One region of the Streptomyces sp. NPDC111606 genome, then DNA from elsewhere that is predicted to be linked to it. Evidence: predicted binding sites of a transcription regulator. Region 1 holds the regulator's gene; each other region holds the start of a gene.
The links. The regulator HrcA, encoded in region 1, represses chaperone genes, less so after heat shock. The targets are predictions, from matches to a motif close to TTNGCACTCNGNNNNNCNGAGTGCNAA.
Positions count from the first base shown of each region.

Region 2: the regulator HrcA is predicted to act here: its motif matches at 1,191-1,217, upstream of groES (co-chaperone GroES).
Region 3: the regulator HrcA is predicted to act here: its motif matches at 696-722, upstream of groL (chaperonin GroEL).

Region 1 is NZ_JBVKBY010000001.1:1,060,558-1,062,823, forward strand. It holds gene dnaJ (molecular chaperone DnaJ) at 1-425, opposite strand, end outside; gene hrcA (heat-inducible transcriptional repressor HrcA) at 426-1,442, opposite strand; gene ACZ7M7_RS04920 (MBL fold metallo-hydrolase) at 1,605-2,266, shown strand, end outside.
Region 2 is NZ_JBVKBY010000002.1:39,964-42,229, reverse strand. It holds gene groL (chaperonin GroEL) at 1-617, opposite strand, end outside; gene groES (co-chaperone GroES) at 736-1,044, opposite strand; gene ACZ7M7_RS08125 (polysaccharide deacetylase family protein) at 1,404-2,246, opposite strand; gene ACZ7M7_RS08120 (polysaccharide deacetylase family protein) at 2,243-2,266, opposite strand, start outside.
Region 3 is NZ_JBVKBY010000013.1:222,640-224,905, reverse strand. It holds gene ACZ7M7_RS37415 (cold-shock protein) at 321-527, shown strand; gene groL (chaperonin GroEL) at 886-2,266, shown strand, end outside.

The sequences.
Region 1 (2,266 bases):
ACGACGGCCGTGTCGACCTGGATGTCCTTCGTCGTGCCGAAGGCCGCCTCGTCGAGCTCGATCTCCAGCCGGATCATCGCGTCCTGGCCGCGGCGGGTGCGCGAGCGCGGGCCGCGCTGGGACGCCGTACCGAAGAACGCGTCCATGATGTCCGAGAAGTTCCCGAAGCCGCCCGCGCCGAAGCCGCCGGCTCCCGCGCCGCCCGCCTGGGACAGCGGGTCGCCGCCGAGGTCGTAGACCTGCTTCTTCTGCGGGTCCGACAACACCTCGTAAGCGGCGTTGATCTCCTTGAACCGCTCCTGGGTCTTCGGATCCGGGTTGACGTCCGGGTGCAGCTCGCGCGCGAGCCGCCGGAAGGCCTTCTTGATCTCTTCCTGCGACGCGTCGCGACGCACGCCGAGAACGGCGTAGTAGTCCGTGGCCACTTACGACTCCGCCAGGATCTGTCCGACGTACCGTGCCACTGCGCGTACCGCTCCCATCGTTCCCGGGTAATCCATGCGGGTCGGTCCGACCACGCCGAGCTTGGCTACTGCCTCGCCGCCCGAACCGTAGCCGACCGACACGACAGACGTTGAGTTGAGTCCCTCGTAGGCGTTCTCGTGACCGATGCGTACGGTCATGCCCGAATCCCCTGCCTCGCCAAGGAGCTTGAGGAGCACGACATGCTCCTCGAGTGCCTCCAGGACGGGCCGGATGGTGAGGGGGAAGTCATGTCCGAAGCGGGTGAGATTGGCGGTGCCGCCGATCATCAGCCGCTCTTCGTTCTCCTCGACGAGTGTCTCCAGCAGAGTGGAGAGCACCGCCGAGACTGTGCCGCGGTCCTCCATGTCGAAGGCCTCGGCGAGGTCCTCGACGAGCCTGGGCACGTCGGTGAAGCGCCGCCCCGCGACCCGGCTGTTGAGCCGCGCGCGCAGGTCCGCGAGCGAGGCTTCGCCGAAGGGCGCGGGACAGTCGATCATCCGCTGCTCGACCCGCCCGGTGTCCGTGATCAGCACGAGCATCACACGCGCGGGCGCGAGCGAGAGCAGCTCCACATGCCGGACGGTGGACCGGGTCAGCGACGGGTACTGCACGACGGCGACCTGCCGCGTGAGCTGCGCGAGCAGCCGCACGGTGCGCGCCACGACGTCGTCGAGGTCGACGGCGCCGTCGAGGAAGTTCTGGATGGCGCGCCGCTCCGGCGGGGTCATCGGCTTGACGCCGGCGAGCTTGTCGACGAACAGCCGGTAACCCTTGTCGGTCGGGATGCGCCCCGCGCTGGTGTGCGGCTGGGCGATGAAACCCTCGTCCTCCAGGGCAGCCATGTCATTGCGGACGGTCGCCGGGGACACCCCGAGGTTGTGGCGCTCGGTCAGCGCCTTCGACCCGACCGGCTCCTCGGTCCCGACATAGTCCTGGACGATGGCGCGCAACACCTGAAGCCTGCGTTCACTCAGCAACCGCGCACACCTCCAGAAGTCGTCCCCTTGACATTTCGCCTGGCACTCTGCGCTGGTGAGTGCCAACCGTCCCCGGCCAGTGTACGGCGGTGGGGTACGCCCCGGGCAAGGCCGGTCCGGCACCACCGTGCCCGACGGTGGTGTCTTGGTTAGCGTCGCCGTATGACGGTGACTTGGGAAGAGCTCGGGTGGGAACGGCTGGCGGCCGGGGTGGGCAGATGCCGGCTTCCGGGCTGGGACTGCACCGCGGGGCTGGTCGTGGGCCGGGACACGGCGCTCGTGATCGACGCCGGGTCAAGCCTCGGAGAGGGCGCGCGGTTGCGTACGCAGGCCCAGTGGCTCGCGGGTCACCGTGTGACCCATCTCGCGCTGACCCATCCCCACTTCGATCACGTCTTCGGGGCTGCGGCGTTCGCCGGGGCGGAGGTGTACGGCGCGGTGGGCATGGACACGGTGTTCGCGCACGAGCGTGCGGAACTGCGCTCGGACGCCGTGGGCAACGGCCTGGACCCGGACGCGGCGGACGAGGCCCTCGACGCCCTGGTCCACCCCCGGCACCAGGTGAGCGGCGAGTGGACCCTCGACCTGGAGGGCGGCCGCCAGGTCCTGCTGGCGAACGTGGGCCCGGCCCACACGGCCCACGATCTGGTCGTGCTGGTGCCGGGCGTGGCCCCCGGCGATCGGGAGGTCGTCTTCTGCGGCGATCTGGTGGAGGAGTCCGGCGAACCCCAGGCGGGCCCCGACGCCGTACCGTCGCACTGGCCGGCCGCCCTGGACCGCCTGCTGGACCTGGGCGGCGAGGATGCGCTGTACGTGCCCGGTCA
Region 2 (2,266 bases), on a different contig from region 1:
TGGTCCGTCACGAAGTACGGCGACAGGTAGCCCTTGTCGAAGGCCATGCCCTCGGTGAAGTCCAGTTCCAGACCGAAGGTGTTGGACTCCTCGACGGTGATGACACCGTCCTTGCCGACCTTGTCCATCGCCTCGGCGATGAGCTCGCCGACCTGCGTGTCCTGGGCGGACAGACCGGCGACGGCGGCGATGTCGGACTTCTCGTCGATCGGGCGGGCGGTCGCGAGGAGCTCCTCGGAGACCGCGGCCACGGCCGCGTCGATGCCCTTCTTCAGCAGCGCCGGGGAAGCACCCGCGGCGACGTTCTTCAGGCCCTCGCGCACCAGCGCCTGGGCGAGCACGGTGGCGGTGGTCGTACCGTCACCCGCGATGTCGTTGGTCTTGGTCGCCACCTCCTTCACCAGCTGGGCGCCGAGGTTCTCGTACGGGTCCTCGACCTCGACCTCACGGGCGATGGTGACGCCGTCGTTGGTGATGGTGGGCGCGCCGAACTTCTTGTCGATGACGACGTTGCGGCCCTTGGGGCCGATCGTCACCTTGACCGTGTCGGCCAGCTTGTTGACGCCGCGCTCGAGGGCGCGACGGGCGTCCTCGTCGAACTTCAGGATCTTCGCCATGACAGCGGGAGCCCTCTCGAATCTGTGGGTTAAAAAGACACTGCGCCCCGGGCGCCCGGCTTCTTATGTGGTCGCGGGGGCCAGGGGCGCAGCTGGAAGCAAAAATGCTTGAGGTGTCTTACTTCTCGATGATCGCGAGCACGTCGCGAGCCGAGAGGACGAGGTACTCCTCGCCGTTGTACTTCACCTCGGTGCCGCCGTACTTGCTGTACAGCACGATGTCGCCGGTCTTGACGTCGAGCGGCAGGCGCTCGCCGTTCTCGAAGCGGCCCGGGCCCACGGCCAGGACGACGCCCTCCTGGGGCTTCTCCTTGGCGGTGTCCGGGATGACCAGGCCAGAGGCGGTGGTCTGCTCGGCGTCGAGCGGCTGGACCACAATGCGGTCCTCGAGCGGCTTGATGGCAACCTTGGAGCTGGTGGTCGTCACGATCCGACCTCCCCCTTCGGAGATCTCACGGGGTTAACTGTCTGAGGTGGCGACCAGGTGGATCCGTCGTCGCGGGTGCCGGACCTGCCCGTCGCGTAGTTGGCACTCTCCAGTGGGGAGTGCCAGACCCGAGACTATGACCGCGATTAGCACTCGGTCAAGCGGACTGCTAATTCGCTGCGCTTGCTGTGCCGCGTTCGGGTGACCGGGCGCGCTTTGGGTGAACGGTGTTGCCGTGGCCGCCTGAGGGCTGCCGCCCCCAGACCCCCGCCATCGGCCTGGACGGCCTCGTCCTCAAACGCCGGACGGGCTGAATTTGCCTGGACCGGCGCCAAAAGGATCCCTCAGACGCCTGGCCCTCAGATGTAGTCCTCCAACCGGCCCACCGTCAGGCCCCGCTCCTGAATCTCGCGCAGCAGCCTCGTCGTCCGCTCTCTCAGCGTCAGCCCCGCCGGCTCGGCCGACGGGACCGACACGATGTCCCCGGCCCGCAGCCGTCCGGGGCCGTGCGCGTACGTCAGTTCGCCGTCGCCCTCCATGGCCGCCCGCCACAGCACGACCGCCGTCACCCCGCAGTGGGCCGCGGCACGGAGTGTGGTCGTGTCGTACGTGCCGTAGGGCGGGCGGAAGAGGCGGGGGCGGATGCCGAAGCGGGCGCGGAGCTTGTTCTGCTGGCCGCAGATCTCGGCGCGCTGGCCGGCGTACGGCAGACTGCGCAGGGCGGCGTGGTCGAGGGTGTGGTTCTGGATCGACGCGCCCACCGAGCGCAGGCGCGCGAAGTGGCCGTAGCCCGGGCCCACCACGCTGTCCGTGAGGAACATGCTGACGGGCAGCCGTAGTTCACGGACCATGTCGACGAAGCGGGGGTCCTTCTCGGCGCCGTCGTCGTAGGTGAGGAAGACGACCTTGTCACGGGTGGGCGCGCGATGCACGACGGGCAGTGGGTGGCCGCCGGGCGGCCCGAGCCGCAGCCGACGGCCGGGCGGGGGCGGTGGCGCGGCGAGTGGGGTGGTCAGGCCCCAGCGGCGGTACGGCTGTGTCGTGTGCGTCGGGCTGTCCGCCGACCGTGTGCTGTGGGCCGCCCTGTCGCCCGGCTTCGCCCCGCCGGGGCCGACCGGGCCGGTCGGCTGCGCGCACCCGGCGAGCACTGAGGAAGCCAGCACCAGGAGCGCCACGGCCCACAGACCGGGCGTCCGCCTCACAGGTAGTCCTCGAGCCGGGC
Region 3 (2,266 bases), on a different contig from region 1:
GCCGCCGATTCACTGGTCGGCTGCCCTTGATTTCTGCCGCAAGCCCGACAAGAAGTAGCCAAAGTGTGCGGGTTTTTTGCGGCTTTTCTTCCGTATGCCGGGTCCGACTTGACCTGAAGTCAGCGGAATTGTCCCCACATTCCCGACCGGTCGTGCCCGGATTTCTCGTCCGATTGACCTGTTGCAGACGGCAGTTGGGCAGATACATTCAGCCGCGGTCGACGCGTTCCGGCGCACGCCCCCGACCGATGGGGGGTGAGGTCTGACCCGGATCCGCGAAGTGTGGATCTGTGCAAGGGCCAGTAATAGGGGAGTTAGGCATGGCTCAGGGCACCGTCAAGTGGTTCAACGCGGAGAAGGGGTACGGCTTCATCGCGGTCGACGGTGGTGCGGATGTTTTCGTCCACTACAGCGCGATCCAGATGGACGGTTACCGCACCCTGGAGGAAGGCCAGCGGGTCGATTTCGAGATCTCGCAGGGCCAGAAGGGGCCGCAGGCGGACATGGTCCGTCTGGCCACCGGCTGAAGCACGCGTCGACTAACAGCAGCGACGTTCTTCTTCGAAGGGCTCGCACCTCCCGGGGTGCGAGCCCTTCGCCATGTCCGGGTCTGTCCGGGTCCTGCCCGGGTCCGGCCCCGGCCCCGCCCCCCTGTTCGCGCACCGCAGAGCGCGCCGCCCGATACCCGAGAGCCGCTTGCACTCGCCTACCCCGAGTGCTAATCATTGGCGTTAGCACTCTGAAGGTGAGAGTGACAAAGAAGGACCGGGTCGGTGAGGCCCGCAGGCCGGGTGGGGCAAGGAACCACCAGGCATGTGAGCCGTCCGTCGCGGGCGCGGGCGCGGTCCGAAGGAATCACCCCCAGTCCTGGAGGGACCACTTCACATGGCCAAGATCATCGCGTTCGACGAGGAGGCGCGGCGCGGCCTCGAGCGCGGCATGAACCAGCTCGCGGACGCCGTCAAGGTGACGCTCGGCCCCAAGGGTCGCAACGTCGTCCTCGAGAAGAAGTGGGGCGCCCCCACGATCACCAACGATGGTGTCTCCATCGCCAAGGAGATCGAGCTCGAGGACCCGTACGAGAAGATCGGCGCCGAGCTGGTCAAGGAAGTCGCCAAGAAGACGGACGACGTCGCCGGTGACGGTACGACCACGGCGACCGTTCTCGCCCAGGCCCTCGTCAAGGAAGGCCTGCGCAACGTAGCCGCCGGCGCCAACCCGATGGCCCTCAAGCGCGGCATCGAGCGCGCCGTCGAGGCCGTCTCCGCCGCCCTGCTGGAGCAGGCGAAGGACGTCGAGACCAAGGAGCAGATCGCCTCCACGGCCTCCATCTCCGCCGCCGACACCCAGATCGGCGAGCTCATCGCCGAGGCGATGGACAAGGTCGGCAAGGAAGGCGTCATCACCGTCGAGGAGTCCCAGACCTTCGGTCTCGAGCTGGAGCTCACCGAGGGTATGCGCTTCGACAAGGGCTACATCTCGGCGTACTTCGCCACCGACATGGAGCGGATGGAGGCGTCGCTCGACGACCCGTACATCCTGATCGCCAACTCCAAGATCGGCTCCGTCAAGGACCTGCTCCCGCTCCTGGAGAAGGTCATGCAGTCGGGCAAGCCGCTGCTGATCATCGCCGAGGACGTCGAGGGCGAGGCCCTGTCGACCCTGGTCGTCAACAAGATCCGCGGCACTTTCAAGTCCGTCGCCGTCAAGGCCCCGGGCTTCGGTGACCGCCGCAAGGCGATGCTGAACGACATCGCCATCCTCACCGGTGGCGAGGTCATCTCCGAGGAGGTCGGTCTCAAGCTCGAGAACACCTCCCTGGACCTCCTGGGCAAGGCCCGCAAGGTCGTCATCACCAAGGACGAGACCACCATCGTCGACGGTGCCGGCTCCTCCGAGCAGGTCGCGGGCCGTGTCAACCAGATCCGCGCCGAGATCGAGAACAGCGACTCGGACTACGACCGCGAGAAGCTGCAGGAGCGCCTGGCGAAGCTCGCCGGCGGTGTCGCGGTCATCAAGGCCGGTGCCGCCACCGAGGTGGAGCTCAAGGAGCGCAAGCACCGCATCGAGGACGCCGTTCGCAACGCGAAGGCGGCCGTCGAGGAGGGCATCGTCGCCGGTGGTGGCGTGGCCCTGCTGCAGGCCTCCCAGGTGTTCGAGAAGCTGGAGCTCGAGGGTGACGAGGCGACCGGCGCCAACGCCGTGAAGCTCGCGCTCGAGGCCCCGCTGAAGCAGATCGCCGTCAACGGTGGTCTCGAGGGTGGCG